3 regions of the Ruegeria sp. CG1 genome follow, and region 2 is predicted to be linked to each of the others. Evidence: riboswitches for the same ligand, from Rfam matches in the RefSeq annotation. Region 2 holds a riboswitch; each other region holds the start of a gene.
What was found. Region 2 has a riboswitch for cobalamin ahead of ACR0AU_RS08535 (energy-coupling factor ABC transporter permease). Riboswitches for the same ligand answer to the same signal wherever they lie in the genome.
Positions count from the first base shown of each region.

Region 1: another riboswitch for cobalamin. It lies ahead of ACR0AU_RS12035 (DUF1636 family protein); the one in region 2 lies ahead of ACR0AU_RS08535 (energy-coupling factor ABC transporter permease).
Region 3: another riboswitch for cobalamin. It lies ahead of ACR0AU_RS05930 (hypothetical protein); the one in region 2 lies ahead of ACR0AU_RS08535 (energy-coupling factor ABC transporter permease).

Region 1 covers NZ_JBQFRF010000003.1:504,480-514,981, forward strand. Annotated here, with positions in the region: gene cobJ (precorrin-3B C(17)-methyltransferase) at 1-691, opposite strand, end outside; gene ACR0AU_RS12010 (precorrin-2 C(20)-methyltransferase) at 688-1,416, opposite strand; gene ACR0AU_RS12015 (precorrin-8X methylmutase) at 1,413-2,042, opposite strand; gene cobG (precorrin-3B synthase) at 2,042-3,169, opposite strand; gene cobN (cobaltochelatase subunit CobN) at 3,166-6,459, opposite strand; gene cobW (cobalamin biosynthesis protein CobW) at 6,465-7,520, opposite strand; gene ACR0AU_RS12035 (DUF1636 family protein) at 7,517-7,897, opposite strand; cobalamin riboswitch at 7,983-8,189, opposite strand; gene ACR0AU_RS12040 (NAD(P)-dependent oxidoreductase) at 8,295-9,281, shown strand; gene ACR0AU_RS12045 (glycosyltransferase family 2 protein) at 9,396-10,403, shown strand; gene ACR0AU_RS12050 (class I SAM-dependent methyltransferase) at 10,396-10,502, shown strand, end outside.
Region 2 covers NZ_JBQFRF010000002.1:637,374-647,875, forward strand. Annotated here, with positions in the region: gene ACR0AU_RS08520 (MerR family transcriptional regulator) at 1-184, opposite strand, end outside; gene ACR0AU_RS08525 (hypothetical protein) at 531-803, shown strand; gene ACR0AU_RS08530 (L,D-transpeptidase) at 845-1,507, opposite strand; cobalamin riboswitch at 1,723-1,935, shown strand; gene ACR0AU_RS08535 (energy-coupling factor ABC transporter permease) at 2,012-2,695, shown strand; gene ACR0AU_RS08540 (transglutaminase-like cysteine peptidase) at 2,801-3,040, opposite strand; gene ACR0AU_RS08545 (aminotransferase class V-fold PLP-dependent enzyme) at 3,298-4,548, shown strand; gene ACR0AU_RS08550 (FAD-dependent oxidoreductase) at 4,570-7,014, shown strand; gene ACR0AU_RS08555 (LysR substrate-binding domain-containing protein) at 7,031-7,918, opposite strand; gene ACR0AU_RS08560 (MmgE/PrpD family protein) at 8,122-9,477, shown strand; gene ACR0AU_RS08565 (FAD-dependent oxidoreductase) at 9,494-10,502, shown strand, end outside.
Region 3 covers NZ_JBQFRF010000002.1:46,518-57,019, forward strand. Annotated here, with positions in the region: gene ACR0AU_RS05900 (SRPBCC family protein) at 1-386, opposite strand, end outside; gene nudC (NAD(+) diphosphatase) at 426-1,409, opposite strand; gene ACR0AU_RS05910 (bifunctional 2',3'-cyclic-nucleotide 2'-phosphodiesterase/3'-nucleotidase) at 1,606-3,468, shown strand; RNA gene ffs (signal recognition particle sRNA small type) at 3,507-3,605, shown strand; gene rsgA (ribosome small subunit-dependent GTPase A) at 3,765-4,793, shown strand; gene ACR0AU_RS05925 (alpha/beta fold hydrolase) at 4,830-5,687, opposite strand; cobalamin riboswitch at 5,809-6,029, shown strand; gene ACR0AU_RS05930 (hypothetical protein) at 6,121-6,528, shown strand; gene ACR0AU_RS05935 (phosphatase domain-containing protein) at 6,533-7,033, opposite strand; gene ACR0AU_RS05940 (DNA polymerase III subunit gamma/tau) at 7,206-8,966, shown strand; gene ACR0AU_RS05945 (YbaB/EbfC family nucleoid-associated protein) at 9,202-9,546, shown strand; gene recR (recombination mediator RecR) at 9,611-10,204, shown strand; gene ACR0AU_RS05955 (hypothetical protein) at 10,360-10,502, shown strand, end outside.

The DNA of each region.
Region 1 (10,502 bases), on a different contig from region 2:
TCAGGGACGAGCCGACGATGACGACAGTCTGCATGTCCGCCATATCTGCCGTGGCTTCTTCCAGAGTTGAAATCCGCAAAGCCTCATCCTCGCGGGATACAGCGCGTGCGAACAGGATCAGGCGTTCCGGCTCACATTCCTCCCGCAGGATTTCCAGCGTTTTTTCAAACCCTTCCGGTCGAGACTTCGAGCGAGGGTTATAGAACGCCATGGCGAAATCGCCCTGCGCGGCAAGTCGGAGGCGCTTTTCGATCAGTGGCCATGGCTTCAGGTTGTCGCTCAGGTTGATGGCGCAGAAATCATGCCCTAACGGTGCCCCAGCGCGGGCCGAAGCCGCCAGCATCGCAGTGATCCCCGGCAACACTTCGATCTGTATGTCGCGCCAGTTTTTCGGCCCGTTTTCAAGCGCTTCAAACACCGCAGCGGCCATTGCAAACACGCCAGGATCCCCTGACGAGACTACAACGACGCGTTTACCGTCGGCCGCCATTTGCAAAGCGTGCTGAGAGCGGTCGATCTCGACCCGGTTATCGCTGGCGTGCAGGGTCAACCCCTCTCGCTCGGCCACCCGAGCAACATAAGGGATGTAGCCAACCACGTCCGTCGCTTCTGCCAGAGCGGCAGTGACTTCGGGAGTGACCAGTGCTTCGTTTCCAGGCCCAAGGCCAGCGATCTTGACCCAACCGCTCATGGTCGGCGTCCCTGTCCATGAACCAGAATGATTGAGAAATAGGGCGTGATCCCTTCGCAATTATCAGACAGTTTGCAGACCCGTTGGTTCGGCATCTGAGCGTATTCGACGATCCACGCGCGGTCATACAGCCCGGCCTGTTTCAGCGCGCGCTTTACCTTGTCGAAGTTCCGCCCGATCTTCATGACAACCAGCGCGTCGGTCTGGGTCATGCGTTCAGTCAGCGTATCCTCGGGCAAGGTTCCAACAAGAACCGTGAGGACATCGTCGCCCCAAGTTATCGGGTCACCGGTTGCGGTCCAAGCGCCGGACATGCCGGTTATGGCAGGTACGACTTCGACTTCAGATATGTCTCGTAGTCGATTGTAAAGGTGCATAAATGATCCATAGAAGAACGGATCGCCTTCGCACAGGACCACTACATCCTCACCATTTTCGGTAAGTGATTTCAGATGTGTGGCACAGTCTTCGTAAAACACCGAAAGGAGTTCATTATACCTTGGATCTGTCACCGGGATTTCGGTTGTTACCGGGTACTCCATTGGAAACTCGATGGCGTCGCCGGGGATCATTCCATTGACGATCTTGCGGGCCTGACCTGTGCGGCCAGGTTTGCGAAAAAACGCCACATGGCGGGCATTGCGCAGCAGGCGGTCCGCACGGACACTCATCAGGTCCGGATCGCCGGGGCCGAGGCCCACGCCGTATATTTTACCCCCGCTCATTCGGTGCGGCTCGCGATAGCATTGATGGCAGCAACTGTGATCGCACTGCCTCCCAAACGGCCTTTGACGATACAGGATGGTACTGGCTGCGCTTCCCACAAGGCATCCTTGGACTCGACCGCTCCGACGAAGCCCACCGGGCAGCCGATAATGGCAGCGGGGCGTGGGCAGTCGGGATCTTCCAACATGTTCAGAAGGTGGAAAAGCGCGGTAGGGGCGTTACCGATCGCGACCAGTGCTCCTTGCAGATGCGGACGCCACAGCTCTAGCGCGGCGGCAGAGCGCGTGTTGCTCATTTCGGCAGCCAGAGGGCGCACGCGCTCGTCATGCAGGGTGCAGATCACTTCGTTATCAGCGGGCAGGCGAAAGCGGGTGACGCCTTCGCTGACCATGCGGGCATCACACAGGATCGGCGCGCCATTTTCCAGCGCGGAACGCGCTGCCGAGACAAAACCGTCCGAGAAATGGACGAACTCTTCCAGCCCGACCATCCCTGCGGCGTGGATCATCCGAACGGCGACCTGTTCTTCATCGGCATCGAACCGGGCCAGATCAGCCTCGGATCGGATGGTGGCAAAGCTCTGCTTGTAGATCGCCGCGCCGTCGGTTTCGTATTCATAGGGCATCAGGTGAAGTCCATGGTCATGAGTGTTTCTTCGGTCAGGCCGCGTTGGCAGGGCTCATCCCCCGCACGGCCTTGTTTGACAAGGTCAAATCGTCCGGAATTGCCAACCAAAGTGACATCGGCCGGACCCATTCGGGCGCATCCCTTGGCGCAGCCCGATACATGCAGGCTGCCTGCAACGCGCGCGGCCAGGGCGCGCGCCACACCGCGGGTTTCGACCTGCGCCTGCGGGCAGTATGGCGCGCCGGGGCAGGCGTCGGTTGTTCTCAGCGGGTCGGTGCCATCTGTGACAAAGTCAAGGGCGGGTATCGCCGCCCCGCCTTCCAACAGGAACAGCCGCCATGGTGTGACCCGCAGGGCAGTGGCGTTGCTGTTTTCGATCAGCAAATGGAGTTGCCGCGCCGGTAGCTGCCCAAAGGCAGCGCCATAGAGTGTCCCCTGCACGCAGGCTCCCGGTTGAAGAGGCACGCCAATGGGGCCGGGCGCGCTGCCTTGCCACTCGTTGGGCAAACCATATGTGGCAACGGTCCGCGCCATGCGGCGGGTCTCGGTTGTGTGGGTTTGCGCAAACCACTTCGCCAACGCGATCACTTGGTCGATGGCTTGAGCTTCCGACACCACTCGCCCGGTTTCGGCCCCGTCCGCGCGCAGGATCAGGCTGCCCGAACCGAGTTCAAGCCGGATATCCGCCGAGTCATCGGCCAATAAACGCTCGGAACCTGTGTCGATGGCAAAGCCGAACTTGGCAGGTAAATCCGGAAGCTCGGCCAGACGCTGGATCAATTCCTGTGTCAGCCGTGCGGTCAGATCACCGGCTTCATAGAGTGGCGAGACCAGAATGTTGCGGCGAATTTCGATTCCGGGTTCGGCGTCCAGCAGGTTCAGCGAGGAAAGCGCGGCCAACAAGGATTGATGGTCGGTTTCCTCTACTCCACGCAGCTGAAGGTTGGCGCGGTTGGTAAGGTCGATCGTGCCATTGCCGAACCGTTCCGCCAATTCGCACAGCCCTATCGCCTGTTGGGCATCCAGACGCGCCAGCCGAGGGCGTACACGCACAACCAGCCCATCACCGGACATCATCGGGCGATGGGCACTGGGGCACCAGCCCTGCACGATGGGCGCACTCATCCCAACCCCTCCAGGTCGGCGCGGATCGAGTTCCGGCGGGTATGCCATAGCCCTGCCTCCAGCAGTGCACGGAACCGATCCTGCATGGCCTGATGTGCTTGCGGGTTTGCCTGTTGCAGGAAGGCGTCGACCTCTTCATTGCCCAGCGTGGCGTCGTGGTACAGATCGAACAGATGCGGTGCGACTGTGCCGGACAGATGCGCGAAAGATGCCATATGATCCAGCGTCGCCGCGATTTCAGCGGCACCCCGAAACCCGTGCCGCTGCATTCCGGCAATCCAGCCCGGGTTGGCGGCGCGGGCATAGACGACGCGGCTGATTTCCTCGGGCAGGGTGCGGGCGCGCGGGTTGTCCGGGTTGGTATTGTCCAGATGATAGAGCTGTGCGGTACCGCCGGTGATTTTCTTGGCGGCGGCAAATCCGGCCTCGTGCGTGGCATAGTCGTTGGCCAGCAGCAGATCGGTTTCGGTCAGGTCCTGTAGGTGCACAAAGCTGTCGGCATTGGCGACGCGCTGAGAGATGCCGTCCTTATCTTGCGCTATATGCTCGCCTTCCAAAGCGAAGGAACTGGCATCAAGCCAAGCCTCACCCGCTTGCACGCGTGCCTCATCCGTATAGATTTCGGACAGATGAGTCATGTTCAGACCATAGCTGCCGGGGGCTGGCCCATAGACCCGCGCCGCAGGCTCCTGACCGGCGTAAGGATTCCAGTCGGGTGCTTCATCTCGTTTGGTCAATGCGCGAACAGCCTGACCGTACAGCGCTGAAAGCGTCGGGAACACGTCCCGGAACAGGCCAGAGACGCGCAATGTTACGTCCAGACGCGGGCGGCTGAGATCGGTGATCGGCAACACTTCGATGCCCGAGACCCGCTCAGACCCTTTATCCCAAACCGGCTTCACTCCCAGCAGGTGTAGCGCCATGGCGAATTCCTCGCCCGCTGTGCGCATAGTGGCCGAACCCCATAGATCGACGATCAAGCCCTTGGGGTAGTCGCCTTCTTCTTGCAGGTGCCGCCGAACCAGTTCCTCGGCGAGCTTGACGCCTTGTGTATAGGCCGCGCGCGTGGGAACCGAGCGTGGGTCGGTCGTGTAAAGATTCCGCCCGGTCGGCAAAACATCCGTACGCCCGCGATAGGGGGAACCGGACGGCCCGGCCTCGATCCGTTTGCCCGCTAAAGCGTCAATCAGGGCAGAGCGTTCAGCTTGGGCTGAGTGGGCAGCGTCGAAATTGCCCGTCTCATCGGGGACGCGCCCAAAGATATGCAGCCCATCACCGAACTGGCTTTCCTTGATGTCGCAGACAAATCGGTCAATGCGCGTGATCGCCTCGGCGGTGCAGGTTGCCTGATCGAGGCCAAGGTCGTTTTCCAACCCGATCGCCTGCGCCTCGTCCCGGATATCTTCCTGCAGGCGGTCACGGCGTTTGGGGTCGAGGCCATCCGCATTCGAGAACTCGTCCAACAGCGATTCCAGCCGCACCATGCGATCTGGTGTGCCGCTTTCCTTCATCGGGGGGGGGATATGGCCCAACGTGACCGCCCCGATCCGACGCTTGGCCTGCGCGGCCTCGCCGGGGTCGTTGACAATGAAGGGGTAGATCACCGGCAGATCGCCGATTAACGCCTCGGGCCAACATTCGTTGCACAAGGCGACTGATTTTCCCGGCAACCATTCCAGCGTGCCATGCGCGCCGATATGGATCAGCGCATCCGCGCCCAATCCTTTGCGTAACCAAAGGTAAAAGGCGACGTAGGCGTGGCGCGGTGTGCGCGACAGATCGTGATAGTCATCATCGCGCAGTTCGGGTGTGCCGCGCTCGGGCTGCAGCGCGATCAGAGCCTTTCCGCGACGCAGCGCAGTGAAGTAGAACGCGCCATTTGTGAAAGCAGGGTCGTCTTCGGGAGTGCCCCAAACCTTATTGAGATCGGCGCGGAGTGTTTCCGGCAGCGCCGCCAGCGCCACCTGATAATCCTCTAGCGGCCATGAAATCCGGGCATCAAGAAGAGTTTCAGCAATCGGCTCGGCAGGCGCGGTGTCATACCCTTCGCCTTGCAGATCGAGCAACATTGCCTCAGCCGAGGCCAGCGCATCCAGACCCACTGCATGTGCCATCTGCCAGTCTTTGCCGGGATAGGTCGATAGTACCAGCGCCGGAACCTGCTCCGCTTTGGGTTTGTCGTGAAGGTTCAGCCAGCCGGAGATGCGGTTGATGATGGCTTCGATCCGTTCGGGTTCAGCCCGATGAGCGAAGCGAGAATACTCGAGATGCGGGTCGCGTTTGCCCGGCTCTTTGAAGGATACGATGCCCGCGTTGATCCGCCCGTCCACTTCCGGAAGGACCACATGCATGGCAAGATCAGCTGGTGAAAGGCCACGTTCCGCTTCGGCCCACGCTTTGCGGCGTGAGGTGGCCAGCGCCACCTGAAAGACCGGCACCTCTGCCACATCGAGAGGTGAGGTGCCTGATGCGCCCTTGCCTGAGAATGAGGTGGCGTTGACGATCGCCGAAGGCTTCAGCGCTACAATAGTCTCGCGCAGCCAATCGGCGACATTTGGTGCTTTGAGCGACGGGGCAAACAGGCCGACGGCCTCAAAACCTCGCGCGCGCAAGCTGCGGATCAGCGCTGCGATTGGGGCTGTGTCCGCCGAGGTCAGATAAGCACGATAGAAGGTTACGATGATACGTTTCGCATCACCGGGCAGAGCGTTTTCTGTAGGGATCACGCCGTGATCTGGGCACCAGGCGCCGCATTCAGGGATGGTCTTCGCGCCCATGACCGGACCTGCATACAACCCCGCAGCCAGTGCCATCTGCGCCAGAGCGGCCTGCGCCGCGACCTCACCGCCGGTGTCGCACAGATGCGCCAGCCGCCGCAGGGTCGAGACAGGCAGGGTAGAGTAATCATCCAGCCGCGTATCCTCGCGACCGTCTGCGGGCAGCACGGCCAGTGCAATCCCTTTGGCCTGCGCCAGCGCCAGAACCTGCTGCAAGCCGTACGCCCAATAGGGCACTCCACCGATCAGACGGATCAGGATGCCCTTTGCGCTCTCCAGTGTCTGCTCGACATATGTGTCGACTGAGAGGGGATGCTTCAGCGCCGTCAGATTGGCCAGCCGCATCGTTGGCATGCGTCCTTCAGGCCCACCTCCACGATGCCATCCCGCCGCGAAAGCGCCAAGGTCACTGTCGGAAAAGGACAGCACCACCAGGTCCGCCGGGCTCTGACCCAGATCGGTCGGGGTCTCGGTTTCTTCGAGCCCATGGCTTTCGCGGAAGACGACGTGCATAGGTCTTACTCGGCAGCCTCGGTTACACCCACGAGGATATCCCGGATCTCGGCCTCTTTGATATCGTCATGCTCGGCAATGACCACAAGGCGCGAGCGACGGTCTTCGCCGGGCTCCCACAGGCGGTCATATTGGTGACGCACGCGCGCACCGACGGCCTGAACCAGTAGGCGCATGGGCTTGCCCTGAACGGCGGCATAGCCTTTGACGCGCAGGATATTCAACTCGTTGGCCAATCGTTCAATCTTGGCGACCAGATCAATCGGATCGGTTTGCTCGGGCAGTTCAACGATGATGCTTTCGAATTCGTCATGCTCGTGATCGTGATGGCCGTCGTGATGGCTGGGACGCGCGTCCATGTCATCCTCGGCCGCGGCTTCTAGACCCAGCACGACGCGGACGTCCACGGCACCCTCGGCCACTTCGACCACGGGCATGGGGCGGGGCGCTTCGGCGGCGATGATCTCTTTCGCTTTCGCAACGCCTTCCGGGCCAGCCAGATCGGGCTTGGTCAGCAGAATGATGTCGGCGCAGGAAATCTGATCCTCGAACACCTCGGACAAGGGCGTTTCATGATCAATCGAGTCATCTGCCATGCGTTGCGCATCCACCGCCTCGACATTCGGAGCGAACCGACCAGCGGCCACGGCCTCGGCATCGGCCAGAGCAATCACGCCATCGACGGTAATTTTCGAGCGGATATCGGGCCAGTCGAACGCCTTCAGCAGCGGTTTTGGCAGGGCAAGACCGGAGGTTTCGATCAGGATGTGATCGGGGCGCGGCTCTAGTGCCATCAGGGCTTCAATGGTCGGGATGAAATCATCGGCCACGGTGCAGCAGATGCAACCATTGGCCAGTTCCATGATGTTTTCCGCCGGGCAATCAGGAATGGCGCAGGACTTCAGGATATCGCCATCGACGCCGACATCGCCGAATTCGTTGACGACCACCGCCAGACGCTTGCCCTGCGGGTTCTGCATCAGATGGCGCACCAGTGTGGTTTTGCCCGAGCCCAAAAAGCCGGTGATCACAGTGACGGGGAGTTTCTCGAGATTGCTCATTTCAGGGCTCCAATCGGGGGAATGCGGGCCGCACAGTTTTTGCGGAAATGTTCGGGACGTTCGCGCCATTTGACCAAACCGTCCTCGGTGGCGAGGTATTTGGCTGCGCCTTCGACGATGGTTTCAACATGGTCGATCTCGTTCAGATGCTCATACACGAAAGTCCAGCGATCCGGTCCTCCGCGTAGCACGATCGAGCAGCCTTCATCGCAATTCGACAGGCATTCCACAGCTTTCAAGGTAATGCCTTCGGGCAGGCCCGCCTGTTCAAGCGCCTTGTGCAGCAACGTGCCGGGGCGCTGGGCGTCATCCTCGACAGGCAGCCCGCGACGGCAGGTAGTGCAAACCAGCAGTTCGACCGGTGCGGTCTCGGTCATGTCTCTCATCCCCCCAAATCCTCTTCGTGGGGGACGGGGTTTCATGCGGGCCGATCACAGCCCCACACCGGAACACCCCGTCCGGTTTCATCTTCGGGCGTTGGCAGGTCTCCCGGCTTGCGGATGTCAGAGGAGGCCTCTGTCGGATGTCCCGCCTTCCCGGCCATACTGCCAGTGGCTTTGGGCACCCTCTCCGGTCACGGTCGCGGGGGCGGCTGCGTTTGACGGCAAAAACCGCTGACGCATTCCCTTTTCATCTGCTCTCGCAGACACCAACGAAAGGGACATGCGGCAGGGCAGGGTTGCTTGTCAAGCGAGTCGCGCCGATCCGTGAAAAAGCGGATAAAAAGCGACCTGTCGGGGTCGCTGGGCGGCATGATACTTCTGCAACGACGTGCTGGCATGGCAGCAAGATGCGAACAGGAGGATACCGCGCATGAAAGTAGGGTTTATCGGGCTGGGGAATGTAGGGGGCAAGCTATCTGGATCGCTGCTACGAAACGGTATCGATCTGACGGTTCATGACCTGAACCCGGATCTGGTGACCGAATTCGTCGCCAAGGGTGCCAAAGCCGCCAAAAGTCCGGCGCAGCTGATGCGTGATTGCGATGCGGTGATAACCTGTTTGCCTTCTCCTGCGGCCTCGGATGCGGTGATGCAGGAAATGTTGCCAGAGGTCGGCCCTGGCAAAATCTGGATGGAAATGTCGACCACCGATGAAGCCGAAGTCAAACGCCTTGGCGCAATGGTCATTGAACGAGGCGGGGCTGCAGTGGATTGCCCGGTTTCCGGCGGATGTCACCGGGCAGCGACGGGTAATATCTCGATCTTCGCAGGCTGTGATCGTGAGACTTTTGAACGTATCCTGCCATTCCTGACCACCATGGGGCGGCGCATTTTGCACACGGGCGATCTGGGCTCGGCCTCTGTTCTGAAGGTGTTGACCAATTATCTGGCTACCGCCAACCTGATCACCTGCGCCGAGGCATTGGTGACAGCCAAGGCCGCCGGCATGGACCTTGGAACCACCTATGAGGCGATTAAGATATCGTCAGGCACATCCTTCGTGCACGAGACCGAAAGTCAGGTCATCCTGAACGGCTCGCGCGATATTTCCTTCACCATGGACCTGGTGAAAAAAGATATCGGTCTGTTTCAGGAGGTCGCCGACCGTGCCGGAGTTCCTCTTGAGATAAACCCATTGATGATCAAGATTTTCGAAGATGGTATCGCGCGATATGGTGAGCGTGAATTGTCCCCGAACATCATCAGGCGGCTAGAGGACGCGACCGGACTGGAGATCCAGGCGCCAGGGTTCCCAAGCGAGATGCTGGACGACGAGCCAGAAGAACCGGGTTATGAGGTGATCCCACAGAATCGGTAGATAGATTAATCGGCAAGCATTGCGGCTGTCTGGCGACCTGGTTGGACAAAATTCTGGTGCTATTCTAAATAGGTCGACAGGAGTCCGACACCGGCACAGGCAAGAGAACAACTTATGACGAATGAGACCTTTCTCATCGTAACAACGATGAAAAACGAAGGGCCTTTCATGATCGATTGGGTGGCCTACAACCACGCAATCGGTTTTGATGACATTCTGATTTATACCAATGATTGCGCTGATGGTACCGATGCCATGGGTGACCGGTTGCAAGTGCTTGGCTGGGCTCACCACCAACGAAACAGACTGGGTCCGCGCGCTGCGCCTCAGGTTCGTGCATTTTCGCTTGCGCGGAATCACCCAAGCTATCTGTCTTCGGATTGGATTCTCAGTTTGGATGTGGACGAGTATATCAATATCCGTTTGCCCAATAGTGATATAAGAAGCCTCGTTGAGGCCAGCGGCGTGGCGGACGCGATCTCGATCTGCTGGCGCATGTTCGGAAACGCGGGTCAGAACGATTTCGTTGATCGACCCGTACCTGAGACTTTCTTTCTGGCCGCCACCGAAGACGGCTATCCGCATCATCGGACCAAAGGGTTCAAAACGCTGTTCCGCAACAACGGAAAATTCAGCCGTTTTCGCGCCCATCGTCCCAGGATCAATCCAGAAGATGCACCGAACCCTGACGCGCCATACGAAGGCGTGTTGTGGCGGGATTCGGGCGGGAACCTCTACCCAGCAGACCAAGTGAAATGGAAAGCATGGCGTGGTTTCAGCCATGAATTCGCGCGCATTCATCATTATGCTGTGCGCAGCACTGATAGCTTTTTAGTCAAGCGCGACCGTGGGCGCACCAATCATGTGGGGCAGGATCAAGGGCTCAAATACTGGCTCATGATGAACCACAATGATGTTGAGGATCGCTCAATTCTGGAACACATGCCGGCTATGCACGACATCAAAGCTGAGATGATGGCAGATCCGCAATTGGCTGATCTTCATCATAAAGCATGTGAGTGGCACAGGTCGAAAGCCGAAGAATTGAGAGCCAGACCGGATTGGGTTGATCTGGTTGAAGCGTTGCAAAATTCCTCAACCGGAGAAGACGTCTATGGGTGAAGCTGTATCTGCTGAGGATCGCCGCAAGAAGCAAGCTGAGCAGCGCGAGCGGAAGGATTCCCTGCGGCGCGAAATGCTCAAGACCATGCCGCATGGACG
Region 2 (10,502 bases):
GAAGCGAAAACCCCAGTTGGCGGGCGTGACGGATAAAAGCCAGACGATCCAGTTCGGTATGGCGATAACGCCGCTGGCCACCTTCGGTGCGCCCCGGTTCCGGCATAAGTCCGATATGCTCGTAGTAGCGGATAGTCTGAACCTTGGTTCCGGTCTTTTTTCCAAGCGTTCCGATCGTCAGCATCTGGGTCTCCTTACAAAGTTACAGCTTATGTAGGTTCGAGTTGGCACCGCACAATAGCACCTTCCGGCCGGTGGGCCTGTGACACCCAGCCGCTACCGCATGCGTGGTGACCATGTTTGTTTTCGTGGCCATGGTCGTGGCTTTGGGTATCGGATGACATGATTGGACCTCAAGAATCTCTATGGTCCTTTGTAAATAGTTCCTACAGTGACTAGAGCTTCAATACCTTTTATATTTTTTTCATCCGGGTTCTTTGCCTGCGATATTGTTAGTTCATTTCGTCTTGCGGGCCGGCCGTGTGGATGCAATCTAATTGCAGATGACGCAAAAAATTTGGAACAGATCAATGCAGAAACGGATCGCAATTACCATCACGTTAGTCTCGATTACGGCTGGTTGTTCAGCCCAGTTCACCGGGGCCAAAAGCAAAGCACTTGAACCAGGCAACGTGCCAGATTCGGTCGTAGCGCTGGCAGGGCCGGCGCAGGATTTGACCACAGCGCGCCTCCTGCCCGAAGACAATTGCTTTTGGTATGAGCACAGCGGACCCGTCGAGACGACATTGGTACCATTGCGCGCGACGAATGGCGCTCCGATCTGCATTGCGCGCGACGCCTGATCGAAATGAGGGCAGCGACGTCCATGTACGCTGCCCAATATTCATGAGCGGGCTGTGACGCTATCTTCGGCAGAGTATAGGAAAGCGGTCGAGCCGGTTTTCACGTTTGGGTAGAGGTCATTGATATGAGCCATGATCATTCGCACACATCCAGAACTTGCGCGACCGCCGATGCTTCTTGGCTCAGGCGTGCCGTGAATTCTGAGATATGTGTCTCGGTCTCCAACGTATAGATAAAGGGCACGAGAGCCGAGAGCATTATTCGGCCCGGGCTCCATGCCATTCCGGAATTCCGCGTATTCGGGGTTGCGCTCGATCATTGAAGCGGTTGGTGTCCAGTGTGGCCATTCGACCTTTCGGCGGATAACATAGGTGCCGGGCTCGTAAAGGTTCCCGCGCGCGATCGCTACGCCATAGCGCATTGCGGTCCCGCCTTCTTCGATATGATAAAGATATCGTGCGACGGCATCGACATGGATGTCACCTGGAACCAAACCATCATTTGCCGCGACGCGTCTTGGTAAAAAACGGTCGTGAACACCCCACGGATTTGAGGTCATTGGATCGTAACCAATTGGCGTGACCTGACTGTCCCAATAGGTCTTCTGCGATGCGGTTGGCCAGGTTTTGGCGATCAATGGACTGGCCGCAGACGCTGAGAACAGCGCTGTGGTGGATTGAATGAAATGGCGCCTTGTAAGCATAGGTCTCGTCCTGGTTCACAAGTTTAACGTATTTGGATCGCACTATCGCGAATTAATTCGAATCTTAAAGCCTCTAGCAGCTAGAGCTTCAAGAGGTTTCAGGTAACGCTTGGTTTACCCAGTTGATCACGTGACCGGTTGCGTGAATCCTGCTTCGGTCGAGTTTACATTGGAATAGGTCGCAAAGACAATTGACACAGGCGAAGCCGCCATTGTAGCGGTGATTTGTTTTCGGTTCCTGATGGCGGAAGCCAAAAGGATTAAAAGGGAATACGGTTCGGTGTTTTCAATGGCGCCAATTCCGTAACTGCCCCCGCAACTGTGAGCGGAGAGCGATGCCAAGACACCACTGGTTCGTAATGGAACCGGGAAGGTTGGCGGAGCGAGCACCCGCGAGTCAGGAGACCTGCCGTAAAGCGCCGGGCTATGCCCAGACTGAACCTGTCGGCCTTACGGTCGATTCAACCTGACAAGCCGCCGGGTGAGGCGGTAGGGAGAAAGAACATGCATATCGAACCGGGCATCGTGAATGGTGCCAAAATCGCGCTTTCCTATGTTACCGCCGCAGGTGCGGCTACTTACGCAGCGAAAGAAACGTTTTCCACATTGCGTGCGAATGGACCTGCATCTTTTGTTATGCGCTCGGTGCTCGCCACCGTTGGGGTTTTCCTTTTCTTCGAAGTCCTGCCGCATTTCCCGGTTGGTGTCTCTGAAGTCCACTTCATCCTGGGGTCGACGCTGTTTCTGCTTCTCGGTGCTGCACCCGCGGCTTTTGGATTGGCAGCTGGTCTCCTGATTCAGGGTGTGTTTTTTGCCCCGTTCGATCTTCCGCAGTACTTCATCAACCTGACCACTCTGCTGGTGCCGCTATTTGCGCTACAGGCACTGGCCAGCCGCATCATCGCACCCGGCACAGCATATGTTGACCTCAAATATGGCCAAGCTCTTGCCCTAAGTGCGACGTATCAGGGAGGAGTAGTCGCATGGGTTGGGTTCTGGGCCTTCTACGGCCAGGGTTTCGGCGCAGAAACCATGGCGTCGGTTCTGTCCTTTGGCGGCGCTTATATGCTGGTAATTGTCATTGAGCCGATTGCTGATCTGGCAGTGCTTGCGGCAGCCAAGGCAATGCGCGGTTTGAACAGTACAGGTCTGGTGACTCCGCGTTTGTACAACGCTGCGAAAGCTTGACCAAAGTTTGAAGCGGTGTCCTAAACTTGGGTTGCCGCGAAACAACCAGTAGTCGCAGGACCAAAATTTTATTGTGGCGCGTCTCTAGGGCGCGCCACATTGTTTTTAGCAGCTAGAAACCTGCACCCAACGATCAGGGTGATTTGGGTCCTGTATTCGTAGGAAAAGATACCTCGTTTCCTTCCACGATTTGATCCTGTTGGTGACACTGTCCAGAATCAAATCGCCATCACTCGAGCGACAAACTAGAACAGCATGGCCACTGCGATTGGTGTCCAAGACGGTAGCAATCAGTAGCTTCGCAGGGTCCAAGCCGTTCTGCATTAGCTCAAATTTCTTTTGCAAGGCGATGTCTCTAGAACAACGCTCAGGTTACAAACCGTCGGCCTGACCAGCGGTTTCTCAACCAAGCGAAGGCATGCGTGAGGGTGTGATCGGGCCGACGAAATTGAAATTCGCGAACCATATTGCTCTTGTGGCTGAGTTCTCTTGGCTCGATGGTCTCAATTTCCACCCACAATGCCCCAAGTTTTTTTGTGAGTAGTTTTGCAAAAGGGCGCATATATCTTGCCAGAATGACATTTTCGCAGGAATGGTTCCCGATGACCAAGATCACTCCAGAATTGCTTGAACAAATCCGTGCCCGATTTGCGCAGGTTGACCACTGCCCGCAGCAGGGACCGCGTATTTTCTTTGAAAACGCGGGTGGGGCGCTGACGCTGAATTCGGTTGTGGGCACCTCGCAGGCTTATGCTGCGATCCCTGACAATCAGGGCCGCGACAACCCGGGAAGTCACGAACTGGTGCGGGTAATCAACAAGGCCAAAGAAGATATGGCCGTGTTCATGAACGCCCCCGGTGGCCAGTTCTTTGTCGGCGAAAGCGGGACCGAGCTGCTGTTTCGTTTGATAATGAACGCCTGTCTGGGCACAGGCACCGGTCGGGTGCTTGGCACAACGCTGGAACATCCCGCGACCCGAAGCGCTTGCGCGCGTTGGGCCGGGGTGGCCGGGCAAGATCATGTTCTGGTGGTCCATGACGACGCCACAGGCACCGTCACCGCAGATGCTTATGCGGCGCAGGTAACGCCGGACACAAAGGTTGCGACTATCGTGCACACCTCGCCGGTGACCGGTATGGGCGTGGATGTAGCGGCTGTGGCTGCCGAGATCCGCGCCGTTGCGCCCAATTGCTTCATCATAATCGACGGTATCCAGCACGCCGCGCATGGCCGGATCGACCTGACCGCCTATGATGTCGATGGCTATGTGATCTCGCCTTACAAGGTGTTCTCGCGCCATGGTTACGGGGTGGCCTGGATTTCTGACCGGCTGACCAAGCTGCCACATAACAGCTTGATCGACGGCCCCGCCGACAATTGGGAAATGGGGACGCGTGATACCGGCTCTTACGCTACAATGTCTGACGTAATCAGCTATTTCGAATGGCTGGGCGCACAGGTCAGCGACGCCACCGACCGGCGCGCAAAATTCGTCGCTGCCGGAGAGGCGATCCATGAGCAGGAAAAAGCGTTGACTGATGCGATGATCCGCGGAACCGGCAACCTGCCCGGGCTGGCCGAGATGGAGAAGGTGACCATTCTGGGCGGTGTCGATAACCCAGCACGCGAGGGACTGGTGTCACTGCAGGTCGAGGGCGTGCCGTCGGTCGATGTGGTCAAGCAACTGAACGAACAAGGCATCCGTACGCATTTGCGCAAGGCCGATCACTATTCGGGCAACATCCTCACACCGCTTGGCATGGACAGCTGCGTGCGTGTTTCGATGTGCCACTACAACAGCGTCGCCGAAGTGGCCCAGTTTCTGGGTGCAATGAAAACCATCGCCGCCTGAGGCATTTGAGAGGGGAAGCTCATGAAAACGCATGCGCAAGCGGTTGTAATCGGCGGCGGCCTAGCCGGCTGTTCAATTCTGTATCATCTCGCCAAGTTGGGTTGGACCGATGTGGTCCTGCTAGAGCGGGACGAACTGACCAGCGGCTCGACCTGGCACGCGGCGGCCAACATTCATGGGCTGCACGACAACAACAATATCACCCGCATCCAGCACTATACGATGAATCTGTATAAAGAGCTGGAACAGGAAACCGGTCAAAGCTGCGGCGTGTTCCAGCCCGGCTCGCTCTATTTGGCGCAAACCGAAGAACGCGAACATCAGCTGCGCCTGCAGGAAGCCAAGGCTAAATTCTATGGTTTGAATTTCCACGAGGTCAGTCGCGAGAAGGCCAAGGAACTGCACCCGCTGGCGCAGTTCGACGATATCCGCTGCATCATGTATGAACCCGATGGCGGCAATGTGGATCCCTCGGGCGTGCCCCACGCCTATGCTGCCGGTGCCCGCGCCATGGGAGCAACCATAGAACGGTTCTGTCCGGTGCTAGGTACGGATCAGCAACCCGACGGGTCTTGGATCGTGCGTACCGCAAAGGGCGATATTCACACGCAATGGGTGGTGAATGCCGCTGGTCTTTGGGGCCGCGAAGTTGCGGCGCTGGCGGGGCTGACTCTGCCGTTGCAACCGACCGAGCACCAGTATTTCGTGACTGAATCCATCGAAGAAGTTGCCAATCTGGGCCGTCGCCTTCCGTCAATTGCAGACCGGGATGGCGAGTACTATTTCCGTCAGGAAGGCAACGGATTGCTCATCGGGGCCTATGAGAAGGACATGAAGTTCTGGGCCGAGGACGGTACGCCGCTGGACTTTGCCCATGACCTGTTCCCCGACGATTTGGATCGGATCATGGAAAACGTGATCCGCGCTACCGAACGTGTGCCAGTTGCCGCCACCGCAGGGGTCAAACGGGTGATCAACGGGCCGATGATCTGGTCTCCGGACTCCAGCGCCTTGTGGGGTCCGGTGCCCGAACTGAAGAACTATTTCCTCTGCGGCGGACTGATCCCGGGTTTCTCGCAATCGGGTGGTTTGGGCCTGCTGGCGGCGCAGTGGATGATCGAGGGCGAGCCGCAATACGACATGTTTGCATGGGATCTGGCCCGCTTCGGCGACTGGGCCGACAAAAAATTCACCAAGGCACGGGTTGAGGACCAGTATACCCACCGTTTTGCCATCCACTTCCCGAACGAGGAGCGTAGTGCAGGTCGCCCCGCCCGAGTCCGCCCTGCCTATAAAATGCAGAAAAACATGGGCTGTGTCTTTGGTCTGAACTGCGGCTGGGAGCATCCCCTATGGTTCGCCGATCAGCCCGGTGTACAGGAAACCAATGGCTTCACACGCCAGAACTGGTGGGAGCCGGTGGGACGTGAGGTACAGATGCTGCGGGAGAATGTGGGCGTCATCGACATATCGAATTTTGCGAACTACATCATCAAAGGACCCGGTGCGCAAGATTGGCTGGATCGCTTGGTCGCCAACCGCGTACCAACCGTGATCGGGCGGTCTTGCCTGACGCCGCTGATCTCTGTGCGTGGCGGCGTGGCTGGCGATTTCACCATAACCAAGGTGGCCGATGACGAATACATGATGATCGGATCGGGCATGGCCGAGCGCTATCATCAACGCTTTTTCAACATGATCGACCTGCCAAAGGACACAACCCTCGAAGTCGCCACCGACCGCATAGCCGGGTTCAACGTCGCCGGTCCGAAAGCGCGTGACCTGCTGCAGCGGCTGACCAATGCAGACCTGTCGAACGAGGCGTTCCGCTTTATGCGCTCGGCCACAATCGAGGTTGCAGGTGTCACCTGTCTGGCCATCCGCGTCAGCTTTACCGGCGATCTAGGGTGGGAGTTGCACTGCGCCGAAGAAGATCAGACCCGCCTGTACGCTGCGCTTCTGGATGCGGCCAAGCTGCTGGATGGCGGCCCCGTTGGCGGCCGCGCGCTGGGGTCGTTGCGGATCGAAAAAGGTTATGGCTCATGGGGCCGTGAGTATTCGCAGGAATACTGGCCGCAAGAGGTCGGGCTGGCGGGCCTGATCAAGCTGGACAAGGATTTCCTGCACAAGGATGCGTATCTGTCGGTCAAGGACAACGCCGCGCGCGAAGTGCTGTCAATCTTCGAGGTCGAAGTCTCCGAGGGTGCCGACGCTACCGGCGGTGAGCCGATTTTTACCCCGGATGGTACCCCGGTTGGCCGCGTGACATCCGGTGCATACGGCTATTCGGTCGGCAAATCGCTAGCGCTTGGCTATATAAGTCCTGAGGTCGCGCAATCTGGTGATACGGTCGAAGTGTTCATCCTTGGCAAGCCCCATAAAGCGAAAATCCTGTCCGAGCCTCCCTTTGACCCGGATGGAAACCGCCTGCGTGATGTTAAACCGGCACTGGAAGGGGCTGCCTGAGCAGCCCCGTTGCAGGTCAGCGGTTCATGCTGGCGGCGGCGTTTAGCAGCCAGTCCTGAAACAGCCTGACCGACGGTGAAACGGGTTTTTCCTTGAGACGCACGAAATAGGCCCAGGGGCTGTCCAAATCGAATTCGAACGGTTCGATCAGCAACCCCCGGTCCACATAAGACCCGGCCAAAGAGCGCGGCAGAGCGACGCAGCCCAACGACTGCGCCGCCATCTCCATTGCCAGATTTGAAGCGTTGGTCCGCAGCCCTTCCTTCTGGTTCAGGTCTGCCAGATCAAAATGACGTGCGACCCGTTCCCAATAAGCTGGACGACCCAGAATATGGATCAGAGGCGCCTCTTGCAGTTGCGCCGGATCGGTCAGCGGCGTGCCTTTGACTGTGAAATCGGGCGCACACACGACCGCAAGCTTTTCGGCCCACAGCTGCCGCGCGCCCACCGTCACATCGTCAATATGATTGACCGTTATCGAAATGTCCGAGACGTTCGGCTCGACATCAATCCAGACGGTGCCGTGTACCGTCAGGTCGATATCCGGGTGCTGATCGCTAAAGCCCCGGATTACGTCCGGTAGCCAATTCTCGGCCAGGCTGACCGGGCAAGACACGACGACTTTGCGGGTGTGTGACCGCTGGATGACCGATTGTGTGGCCACGTCAATCTCATGCAGAGCATGCCGCACTGAAGGCAGATACGCCTCGCCCACGTCGGTCAGCGACAATGACCGGGCATGGCGCACGAACAGAGGCCGCTGCAAAAACTCTTCGAGCGAACGCACATGGTTGCTGACGGCGGATTGGGTGCAGTTCAGCTCATCTGCCGCGCTGGTAAAGCTGAGGTACCGGGCGGCGGCCTCGAAGGAGCGCAGGAAGATCAGGTGGGGCAGGTTCATCATGGCGATAGGTTCCTGGGCGAGCGGGTAGGTGGTGCGCCGGGAATTCTGTTTCGCGGCGGGAATTGATCTGGTTCATATGCTACAATGGAGCGGAGCCAAAGCTACAAATTTTCCGGGGCCATTGCCCTCGTATTGTTTTCGTGCTGCGATGGGCAAACACACTTAGGTTTTGGCCGAACCCGAAACCTCATCTGTAGGGCATCGTGACCAACACATTTCAAACTATCGCAAAGTTTGCGCTAAATCGAAGGGTGCAGGATTTCCCCGACAGCGCGCTCGAAGCGGCGGCACTGATGCTGCTGGACACGATGGGGATCACCATCGGGTCCGGACCGATGCAGGCCGGTCAGATCGCGCGTGACAGCGCAGTGGCGCTTTACGGTGCGGGCGATCCGGGCCTCAGCGCACGGATGCTGTTCGATGGCCGCAAGGTTAGCGTTGCCGGCGCGGCTTATGCCGCTGCGACTCAGACCGATAATCTGGATGGCCATGACGGCTATAACCCCACCAAGGGCCATATCGGTGTTGCCGTTGTGCCGGCTCTGGCGGCTTTGGCGGAAACGGTCGCGGATTTTTCCGGCCCCGAGGCGTTGGCGACCGTAACTATTGGATACGAAATCGCCGGGCGCGCGGGGATTTCGTTGCATGACACAGTCAGCGACTACCACACTTCCGGCGCATGGAACGCGTTGGGAGTTGTGGCCGTTGCCGCCCGTCTGCGCGGGCTGAGCGCAGAACGGATGCGGCAGGCCATGGGCATCGCCGAATATCACGGGCCACGCAGTCAAATGATGCGCGAGATTGCCAACCCCACGATGCTGCATGACGGCTCGGGCTGGGGCGCGCTGGTGGGTGTATCCTCGGCAGTGCTGGCCGAGAAGGGATTTACCGGCGCGCCGGCGATCACAATAGAGGCGGATGAGGTCGCGCATCACTGGCGGGATCTGGGCAGCTTCTGGCAGATGGAACATCAATATGTGAAGCCCTATCCGATCTGTCGTTGGGCCCATGCAGCGATCGACGCCACCAGGGCGCTGATGCTTGAATATGGCCTGTCTCATCAGGACATTGCCGCGATTCAGGTGAACACTTTCCACGAAAGTGCCTGCCTGTTTCAGGGTATGCCGGATGACACTTCGAAGGCGCAGTATTCGCTGCCCTTCGCGGTGGCGACGATGGTGGCGCACGGCCGTATCGGGGTCGAGCATATCACCGGCGCGGGCCTCTCCGATCCGCTGGTCGCGGCGATTGTCGACCGTATCTCGGTGGCCGAGACCGCACGCCATTCCGACCGCTTTCCTCAAAGCCGCGTTGCTGATGTCGTCATGACCCTGACGGATGGGCGGGAACTGGCGTCGGGCGACGTCCACGCGCGCGGCGGGCCCGAGGCACCCATGGACCGTGACGAAGTGATCGCCAAGTTCATGGAGTTCGCCAGTCCACCGCTGGGGGTCAGCCGTGCCGCCGCCATACGCGACGCGGTTTTGGGGTTGCAGTCGCCGGACGCCAAATTCTCGGATCTCGGCGCGCTGATTTATGACGCCGCTGACAACCGCTGAAATCAGGACAACAAAAATGCCGCTAAGGCTGCTGAAATACGGGCTATCCGCCGATTACCCTGTCACCGGAGACATTCCGACCACGCCAGAGCTTAAATCCAGTTACGATGTGGTCATCGTAGGTGGTGGCGGCCACGGACTGGCCTGTGCCCACTACCTATCAAAGTATCACGGCATCACCAATGTGGCTGTGCTGGAAAAGGGTTATCTGGCGGGCGGCAACACCGCGCGGAACACCACTACCATCCGCTCGAACTACATCACCAAAGAGGGCATCGCGTTCTACAAGAAAGGTGTGCAGCTTTACGGGGAGATGAGCGAAGAGCTGGATTTCAACGTCATGTTCAGCCAGCGCGGTCAACTGACGCTGGCCCATACCGAGGCGACGCTACGCTCGTTCCATCTGCGGGCCGAGATGGGTAAACACGCGGGCACCCGGATCGAGGTCGTTGATGCGCAGACGGTCAAGGACCTGTCCCCGCATCTGAATATGGATGAGGGCGGGCCGCTGGAAATCATCGGCGGTTTGTGGCACGCCGATGGAGGCACTGCGCGGCATGATGCGGTGGCCTGGGGCTATGCAGCGCAAGCCAGCAGGCGCGGGGTGGAAATTCATCAACGTACCGAGGTTGAAGGGTTCGACACTGCCGGTGGCAAGATCACAAAGGTGCGCACCAATCGCGGTGATATCAGTGCCGGTCAGGTGATGATTGCTGTCGGGGGTATGAACTACGACATGGCGATGAAAGCCGGGGTAGAATTGCCGATCCGTTGCTATCCGTTGCAGGCGATGGTTACGCAGCCGCTGAAACCGTGGCTGCACACGCTGGTCAGCTCGGTCAGCCTGCACACCTATCTGGTGCAGTCTTCGCGAGGCGAGATCGTGATCGGCGGTGGCTCGGACCCTTATCAGCTGTATTCCACCCGCTCGACACTGGACATGAAAGAACATCTGGCCGAAGGCGCGGTACATTTGTTCCCGTTCCTGCACGGGGTGCGTCTGCTGAGACAATGGGCCGGGATTA
Region 3 (10,502 bases), 590 kb from region 2:
TGCCCTAACTTCAGGGATTGAAGCAATAGGCGGGCGGGCAGCGTTTTCGCACCCAGCGATGTTTCAACGCGCAGCCGTGTCCGACGTTGGGAAAGCGCCAAAAGCTCGATCACCGTGTCGCCGTTCATTCCCTTGCTGCTGGACTGGAACCGCATCAAGGACGGGCGATCGCATTCTGTCATCTCGATAATGATATGACGTGGCTTGCCACGTATTTTGAATTCGGTCTCCCAGGTTATTCCGGCCTGCGGCACAACCGACCCCGTGACCCGACGCACATCGACCCCGCGCCGCAAGGCTTTGCGTTCGAAGCGTTCAAAATCCGAGACCATGGTGAAGACCGTCTCGATTGGGACATCGATATCTTCCTGCGCTGAAAACTGCATGTTTGCTTTTCTCTGCCCTAGATTGGGTTCAGTTTCTCGTCAGTCCAGCGTGTCTGCAAGCCAGTGTTGCAACAAAAAGTGCGCAATCGCACCTTTTCGGGCAGGCAACAGCTTAGGGTGATCCCCAGCGAAGGCCTGCATCATCTCTGTCCGGGTGACCCAGATCGCATCCTCGATCTCGACCGGATCGATCTGGATATCGCGCGATAACGCCTCGCCTGCGCATCCAAACATCAGGGATGCGGGAAAGGGCCAGGGTTGGCTTGCAAGATAGCGCACCGCACCCACGGGCACGCCCGCCTCTTCCATCACTTCGCGCCGCACAGCGGCTTCCAGCGTTTCACCGGGCTCAACAAAACCAGCCAAAAGCGAATACATGCCTTCAGGCCAGCCCGGAGAGCGCCCCATCAGCACCGAATTGCCATGGGTAATCAACATGATGACCACAGGATCGGTGCGCGGGAAATGCTGGCCGCCGCAGGCCGGGCAACTGCGCTGCCATCCACCCTGAGACATCTCGCTGCGGGCACCACATCGGGCACAGAATTGATGCGTTTCGTGCCAGCCGATCACCGCCTTGGCGGTTGCCGCAATCTCTGCGTCTCGTGGGTTGAGGCGTGTCATGATGCGGCGCAGCTCGGCAAAGACACACCCCTCGGGCAGATCAGAGTGCTGCTGTTCGCTGCGGTCGACAAAATCTCCGACACCGGATAAATCCAGCCCTTCAGCCGCCCAGCCCGAGATGTCCATGGCAAAAAGCGGCGATCCATCCTCGGATTTTCCAAGGAAAATCGGTTGCTCGATCACACCGCCCGGGCCCTGTTCGAGAATCTTGTGCGCCATCGGAAGCCGGGCGAGCCGGTCCAGTGCCTCACCCTCAACCAACAGTTTGCCACGCCACAGCAACACACATGTTGCCAAAGGGTCACGATAAACCTGTGCCAGTTTGTCCGCGTCGCCGCGCAGCAAACCCGCCCGATCCAGTGCCGAGCCGCCAAATGTCACCTGTTCTGCGCGTTTCATGCCTGCCGTTCCTGACTGCCGCGCAAAGGGCTGCCACGTCTTACCTGATCGTGCAACGGGTATCGACCAAACATTTTTCGACCCTGCCGCGGAATGACCGCAGCATCGCCCCGGAAATTGCATTAAATCGGCCTCATGGTGGAAACGTTGGCACACTGACAGCTACAAGTTGAAGATATTGAAATCAAAGTATTTAATGCGACAACGAAGAGATGCAGATGATGGCGCACGGATTCGAATCCTTGCTACATCCGATCTACACATGCACCTGACGTCATATGATTACTATTCGGATCGCCCCGAACCTGCGATTGGTTTGACCCGTACCGCCAGCCTGATTCACGAGGCGCGCAGACAGGCTGAACGCGACGAAGCCCTTGTGCTGTTGTTTGACAATGGTGATAGCCTGCAGGGAACGCCATTTGGCAACTGGGCAGCTGAAAACGTGCCAGACGCCCATCCCCTGCCACGCGCGTTCAACACGTTAAACTATGACGCGATCGGATTGGGTAATCACGATTTCGGATTTGGGTTGGAACTCGTCAATCGCATCGCTCGCCAAACCGCCTGCCCAATGATTTGCAGCAATATGCAAACCACTCAGACCGAACAAGGGTGGGATGCACACACGATTCTGCATCGAGTTGTCAGACTAAATGGACAGGGCACCGCAATCCGCATCGGGGTTCTTTCTGTTTTGCCCACTCAAACCGCACAGTGGGAAGCACATCTGCTAACGGACCGGGTCGTGGTAACAGACATTCTCGCCGCTGCGTGGCGCGCTGCTGAAGATCTCAGCGTGCAAGGTTGCGATCTGATTGTCGCCCTTGCGCATACCGGACTGGGATCGGCAATGGCCGAGCCGGATATGGAAAACGCGATCATCCCGCTGGCCGAGATGCCGCTGATTGATGCCGTCGTCGCAGGCCACACCCATCTGACACTGCCCGGAAAGGCGCATGATGGTTATCCATTCGTCGACAGTACGCGGGGGCTTGTGCATGGAACGCCGGTTGTCATGCAGGGTTGGGCCGGGTCTCATCTTGGGATCATTGATCTGACACTGCAAAAAGATACCACCGGCGATTGGCGCATTACAGGCAGCCATGTCGAAGCGCGGGCAATCGCTCAATCGGGCACAGAAATACCCGAATGCCCAAGGATCACAGAGCTGTTTGCGACCGGCCACGCTGCGACGCGCAAAAGGGTGACCAGGCCAGTGGGCACAATCCCACACACGCTACACAGCTACTTCTCATATTGCATACCGGATCGCGGTCTGGCCTTGGTTGCGGCGGCTCAGGCCGCTGCCCTACGCCCGCATTTGGTCGATACCGACTGGGCAGATTTGCCGATCATATCGTCAGCCGCCCCGGCAAAGTTCGGCGGGCGCGCAGGAAGCAAGTACTACACTGATATCCCCTCAGGCGAGATTTCAGTTCGACATATCGCTGATCTCAGTGTCTTTCCTAATGAATTGCGCGCGATGCTGGCCTCAGGTTCTCAGATTCGGGACTGGCTTGAGATGTCAGCCGGGCTGTTCCATCAACTTGGATCAGACGCCCCGATCGATCTTGCCGATCCTCAGCGCACGGGCTTCAATTTCGATGTCCTGCATGGCGTCACCTACCAGATCGATCTTTCGCAACCGGCGCGGTTCGATACGCTCGGTCGAGTGATTGATCCGGCATTTTCCCGCATACGCAACCTGGAATTCGATGGGCAGCCGATTGCGCCTGACCAGAGTTTCCTTGTCGCCACCAATAACTACCGCGCCAATGGCGGTGGTCATTTTCCAATTGCGCGACAAGCCCGTATGATTGACCTGCCTCAGATCAGCATACAGGATATTCTATGCAAATACGTCGCGGGCACATTGCCCGCCGACCCACTCGCGCATGCACCGCGCCCCTTTTCTTTTGTACCAAACCAAAGGCAGGGCGCGATCCTGACAACGGGGCCACGCGCGCTACACCATGTTGCAGAGCTTGCTGAGTATCATCCACGCATTCTGCCCGACTATGCGGATGGTTTCATGCGCATTCATCTGACCTTCTGACGGGTTGCCATTTTCAGGGGATGCACCTATATCGGCTTTGAGAGGTTGGCGCGGGCGAGCGCCTCGCCAACCTGGTCAGGTCCGGAAGGAAGCAGCCACAACGAGCCCCGCTTGGGTCGATGTCCAACCTCTCACTTAGAACCTATCAGCCGCAGGAGGGCGTTTATGATTGTAGCAAAAACCCTTCGGGCAGACCGGTTCTGATCCTTTCCGATCAACTGATTGCCTGAACACGTCGCCGGCGGATGCGCGATTGCCATTCGACGGGATTGCTGTTTCTGATCACAGGCAGACCAATGTTACTTTCCTTTTCGGACCTCGGATGGTCCTCTCATTTCGCGGCTCAGCATACGGCTGATCCGTCACTTCTTCCGTATCGCATCTCGGCCGTACACCGGGATCGACTGATCGGGCTGAGCCCTGAAGGTGAATCGCCTTTGTTATCTCTGGATCAATCAACCGGCGCATATGCCGTTGGGGATTGGGTTCTGGCGGATGAAAACAAACGCATACGCCGAGTGCTGGACCGGCGCAGCCTGCTGCAGCGCCGGGCCGCAGGTACAGGGGCAGCGGCGCAGCTGATTGCTGCAAATGTTGATGTGCTGTTCATCGTCAGTTCCTGCAACGCCGATTTCAATATGCCACGATTGGAGCGGTATCTTGCGCTGGCGCATCAGGCAGGCTGCTATCCGGTGGTCGTTCTGACCAAATCGGACATGTGCGATGATCCGAGCCTTTATGTAGATCAAGCCCAATCGCTCGCCCCGTTTCTGACGGTACTTGCGGTCAACGCGCTGGATCACGGCGATCTCGAACAAGTTCTGTCGTGGTGTCCGAAAGGACAAACCAGCGCCTTGCTTGGATCATCCGGCGTTGGGAAAACGACGCTCGCCAACGGGATGACGGGGCAGGATCAGGCCACCGCAGGTATTCGCGAAGACGATGCGCGCGGCAGGCACACAACAACTGCACGCGCCTTGCATCGCATGCGCAATGGCGGCTGGCTGATCGATACGCCCGGCATGCGCGCGTTGCGTCTGCTGGATGCGCAGGAGGGGTTGGATGAGGTATTTTCGGACATCTCAGACCTCAGCCTGGATTGCCGCTTCTCGGATTGTCAGCACGAGTCTGAGCCCGGATGTGCGGTGCAGGCGGCAATCGACGCTGGTACGCTTGATCCCGCGCGGCTGGACCGCTGGCGCAAGCTGCGGCGCGAAGACCAACACAATTCCGCTTCGGTGGCGCAGGCCCGCGCCCGTGACAAGGCTTTCGGCAAGATGGTGCGCAGCGTGATGCACGAGAAAAAATCCCGTAAAGGGCTATAACGAAGCTGGGCACCGACCTACCGGTGCCCAGCGCTATCAGGCGATCAGCCTAGGCCAGACTGCCGCATTCCGTCTTGCGAATGCACCGATATGGCCGATCTTGGACACTCCGAATTCGCTTGGTGCAAGCAGATGGCGCCCGGCTTTGGGTCCATAGAGATCGGCAAGACGCCAGACAGCATCCGGCGGCACCATTTCATCATCTGCGAAGGTAAACAGATCGACACGTTTGCCCAAGTCTTTCCAGCGGGCGGCGGGCAGTGTCGTGCCGATCTCTGGCACATAGCTTTTGGGGGCGGTGCACCATTTGCGCCATTGCCAATAGACTTGGGCAGGCAGGTCCGATCCAAACCCGACCAACCGCCCGGGCAGGTAGCCAAGCGCCTTGACCACCAGCGGCGCGTGACCATACCAGAACAACGCCGCCAAAGCGCGATAAGGCCAAGGGTGATCCGCCAGCGTTACCAGACCCGAACAGACACAGATCATCCTGTCAATCTGATCGATATCGGGTTGGATCGGGCCAAACATTCCGCCCAAGGAATGACCGATGCTCCATAGCTTGGCCTGCGGAAACCGTCGGCGCATCTCGGCCCGGGCGGCTGGAATGTCGATCAACGCCCAATCGGCCATGGTGACATTTGACCGCTTTTGCGAACCCACCAAAGAGTGACCAAAATCCCGGTAATCGTAAGTCAGGCAGGCCATGCCCTGTTCTTCGGCGAGCCATCGGGCGAAGTACTGATAGTAATCCCTCGGCACCCCAGTCGCACCGTTTATGACGACCACCTTTTCGGGGTCGGCAACCGGACGGTAAAGCCGCGCCGACAACATTGCCGGGCCGGACGGGATTTGAAAATCCTCGGTCACAACCGCCTGCTGCGTGTCCAACATGGTGCCCTCCAATACCGACTGAACTGATCAGTTCACCCGAAGCGCCTCAAGTCAAGGTTGACGTGACTGGACCATACGTCACTTGCCTGACGCAATCTTCTTGACTCGGGCACGGCGCAGCCGCTAGCCATGTCGCGATGGTTCTCGCGCCCAATCGGGCCGGGATGAAAAGGGAACACGGTGCGGTTCTGCCCGAATAAATCCGGAAAGAACCTAGTCCGAGACTGCCCCCGCAACTGTAAGCGGAGAGCAATGCCGAGATACCACTGGCTTTGAAGGCTGGGAAGGTCGGCAAAGCGATGACCCGCAAGTCAGGAGACCTGCCATCGGATGTAGAACCGAAACTCGGGCGGGGTGTCCGGGACGGGTTTGATCGTGCTCCGCAACGACCAACCTGTGCCACGCCCTCGCCTTGCGCGCGGAGGGCGCATTGATGATCTGGAAGACCAAAACACACGAATTCGCGGCGACCGTGTGCCAACGTACTGGCGCGCCCTGCCCCGCATTGGCACAGATGGCGCGGGCTCTGACGCAGACCATGTCCGCCACAAAACCGGTCACGAAAACTGAGTTTGAGATTGAAGGCACCATAGATCTGTCGCACTGCCCGGAAGGATGCACCGCCCGCTTTCGCGCCCAATGCGACCAGATACGTGTATTCTGCGGAACCGATCCTGAAATCGATACCGGCCGGCTGGATGACTACGCAGACATGATGTTCGGAACCGAGTACCGCAGCCTACCCGCAGACCTGCTAAGGAATCCTCCTTGCGCCATGCTTGAGGCTTCGCTTCTGGTGCAGCACAACGGTGGCGAAATCTCGCCACATGTTGGTATCTAAGCCGTCAAACGGCTTGAACACGGGCCGGTTCAACGGCCCAAAGCATCTGGGCATTTGTCTCGACTGCGCAAGGACGCACCGTACGCAATCGCTTCAATGCCGCCTCAGGCCGTTCACCGCATTCAACCATCAGACGCAGAACCACCATCCCGGATCGGCCACAGCCACCACGGCAATGCACTAGTACACGGCCACCACCTGACAACGCCTGACGTGCGGTCGCGCCAACGCGGGGCCAGCGGTCCAAAATCTCTTTGGGTGGCGTGCCAAAATCTTCGATCGGCAAATGCACCCATCTGCTGGCACGCCCCTGAATATCAGCGCCAAAATTCCGCGCACCATCCTGAATCATCTCGACCTCAGTCGTCATCGAGATCACAAGCCCGGGCTTCCAGTCTGCGATAAGATCAAGGTCTTCTGTATACGTTCCTCCACGCCCAGGCATCGAGGACAAGGCCAAGGTGCCTCCGCCAACCTGCAACGCATAAACCACCAGTTGCGACATAATCTCCCCCCAAACAAACTTCACCCAACAACATACTGGTCCAGTAAATAGAATAGAGTGGATTTTAGCCGCATACCCACGCATTCCAAAATGAAAATCGTCCCGGCTGGCTGTGGACGCGGGCGGCGGGGGCCTCTACGCTGCGGCGTAACGCGAATCCGACAGAGCAGACATGACCGAGACGCCCAGCCCCGCCTACCAGGTTCTTGCCCGCAAATACCGCCCCGAAACCTTTGCCGATCTGGTCGGTCAGGACGCCATGGTGCGCACTCTGAAAAACGCCTTCGAGGCGGACCGGATCGCGCAGGCCTTCATAATGACCGGTATCCGCGGTACCGGCAAGACGACGACCGCTCGGATCATAGCCAAGGGTATGAACTGCATCGGTCCCGATGGCAGCGGCGGCCCTACAACCGAACCCTGCGGTCAATGTGAACATTGCGTGGCTATCATGGAGGGCCGCCATGTCGACGTGATGGAGATGGACGCCGCCAGCCGCACCGGTGTCAATGACATCCGCGAGATCATAGACAGCGTACGCTATCGCGCTGCATCCGCGCGCTACAAGATCTATATCATCGACGAGGTTCACATGCTGTCGACCAGCGCTTTTAACGCGCTGCTCAAGACGCTGGAAGAACCCCCCGAACACGTGAAGTTCATCTTTGCTACCACCGAGATTCGCAAGGTCCCGGTGACCGTCCTGTCCCGTTGCCAGCGCTTTGATCTGCGCCGGATCGAGCCGGAGGATATGATCGGACTGCTGCGCAAGATTGCAGGTGCCGAAGGGGCACAGATTGCCGAGGATGCGTTATCGTTGATCACCCGGGCCGCCGAGGGATCGGCGCGGGATGCGACCTCACTGCTGGATCAGGCGATCTCGCACGGGGCCGGTGAAACCAGCGCGGATCAGGTGCGCGCGATGCTGGGGCTGGCCGATCGGGGCCGGGTGCTGGATCTGATGGATATGATCCTGCGCGGCGATGCTGCAGGCGCGTTGACCGAGCTGAGCGGGCAATATGCCGAAGGGGCTGATCCACTCGCCGTCTTACGCGATCTGGCTGAAATCACGCATTGGGTTTCGGTGGTCAAGATCACCCCGGATGCCGCCGAAGATCCCACTGTTTCCCCCGACGAACGCGCCCGAGGTCAACAAATGGCCGAGGCTCTGCCCATGCGAGTCCTTACACGCATGTGGCAAATGCTGCTGAAAGCGCTCGAGGAAGTTTCCGCCGCACCCAACGCGATGATGGCTGCGGAAATGGCCGTGATCCGCCTGACCCATGTGGCCGACTTACCTAGCCCGGAGGAGCTGATCAAGCGTCTGCAAGATACGCCTCCGCCGCCCGATGGTGGCCCCGGCAAGGGAATCGGTGCGCCTGGACATACTCTTTCCGCGCCACAGGATGTGGCCCGACCGGCCTATGCCGCATCGGGAATCGGCGGCAACGCAGGCGGGCCAACAGCCGCGCTGGCCCAAGATGTGCAGGCAGCGCTGGCACGCTATCCAACTTTTGAACATGTGGTCGAACTGATCCGAGCCAACCGGGACGTGAAGTTGTTGGTCGAGGTTGAAAACGGCGTGCGTCTGGTATCCTACCAACCAGGCAGGATCGAGTTCGCCCCAACCGACAACGCCCCGACCGACCTGTCACAACGATTGGGCGCGTCGCTGCAGCGTTGGACAGGCAACCGGTGGGCCGTTTCTATTGTCGCTGAGGGCAACGCACCGACCATTGCCGAGGTACGGGACGCTGCAGACTTGGCACTGAAGGCCGAGGCTGAACAGCATCCTCTGGTGCAAGCAGTGCTGACTCATTTCCCGAAAGCGCGGATCAAGAGCATCGAAACCGCAGAACAACGCGCCGCTCAGGTCGAAACCGAAGCCCTGCCCGAGGTTGAAGACGAATGGGACCCGTTCGAAGAAGACTGACCAACTAGCACACGGGCACCTTGTCCAAATGCTCCCGCACCCGCCACGGGCCATCGGCTGACGCCGATACCCCTGAGCGGCTTTGGGCCCGGCAGCGCCCCTTGCGCGCTGCCGGGCCCAACGGGAAGAAAGGTCTTGCCAAAGACCTTGACGACGAGCGGGAGTATCCTGACCTCTTGTGCCGCACGGTTACGCTTCGTATCTAGGCCACAAATCGAGTGACAGGAGATTACCGATGCTAAAAGGTTTAGGCGGCCTGGGTGACATGGCCAAGATGATGAAATCCGCGCAGGATCTGCAGACCAAGATGACTGACATGCAGGAAGAGCTGAACACCATCATGGTTGTCGGCGAATCCGGTGCCGGGCTGGTCAAGGCCACCGCGACCGCCAAGGGCGAGTTGAAAGGTCTGGATATCGACCCGTCGATCTTTAACGGTGACGATAAGGAAGTAGTCGAAGACCTCATCCTCGCCGCGATCAAGGACGCCCAAACCAAGGCGCAGGAACGTTCACAGGCAGAAATGGCCAAGCTGACCGAAAGCATGGGCCTGCCCGCAGACATCAAGCTGCCGTTCTGATACACCCTCCTGACGGATCTATGGCCGGGGCGTGTTTCTCTGGCCCAATTGCGAGGGTCTCACGGTGAGTTCGAACAGTGACATCGACAATCTGATCGACCTGATGGCCAAGCTGCCCGGTCTCGGCCCCCGCTCGGCCCGCCGCGCAGTCCTGCACCTGATCCGCAAACGCGCCCTGCTGCTAACGCCGCTTTCTGACGCCATGCAGCAGGTAGCCGTAACTGCCCGTGAATGCCTGAACTGCGGCAATGTGGGCACCACTGATATCTGCGACATCTGTAACAACGAGGCTCGCGCAACCGGAGAGCTGTGCGTGGTCGAGGACGTAGCCGACCTTTGGGCGATGGAGCGTGCCGGGGTCTTCAAGGGTCGCTATCACGTTCTGGGCGGCACTTTGTCCGCTCTGGACGGCGTCGGTCCTGATGAGCTGCGTATCCCTCGGTTGAAGGACCGGGTTGTGGCCGAGGGTATCACCGAAATCATCCTCGCCTTGAACGCCACCGTCGATGGTCAGACCACCGCGCATTACATCGCGGATCAGTTGGAGGGGCAGGTGCGCCTGACCTCGCTAGCACAAGGTGTGCCGATTGGGGGCGAGTTGGACTATCTGGATGACGGGACGATCACGGCAGCGCTTAGGGCGAGGAAGGAATTATAGTCTTTTTCGCTTCAAAGATGAAATATGTAACAACTAAGATGCAGAAACTCAAACCAGCCGTGCGTTCGCAGATCATGGCACTAGGTGCTGTAGTGTTTTGCTGTCTCGCAAGCGCGGCGAGTCCAGAACATCTTAGACTAGCTGTGATCTCAAACATGGACGATCAGACACTTGATGCGTTTTACAATAGAATTGCCGCAGAAAACCCGGTCGTTGACCCCTTTGCTCGTCCAAGTGGAATCGATGATACAGACATACTTGTCATTCTGTTAGAAAACTGGGCGGACGTTGAAATTCT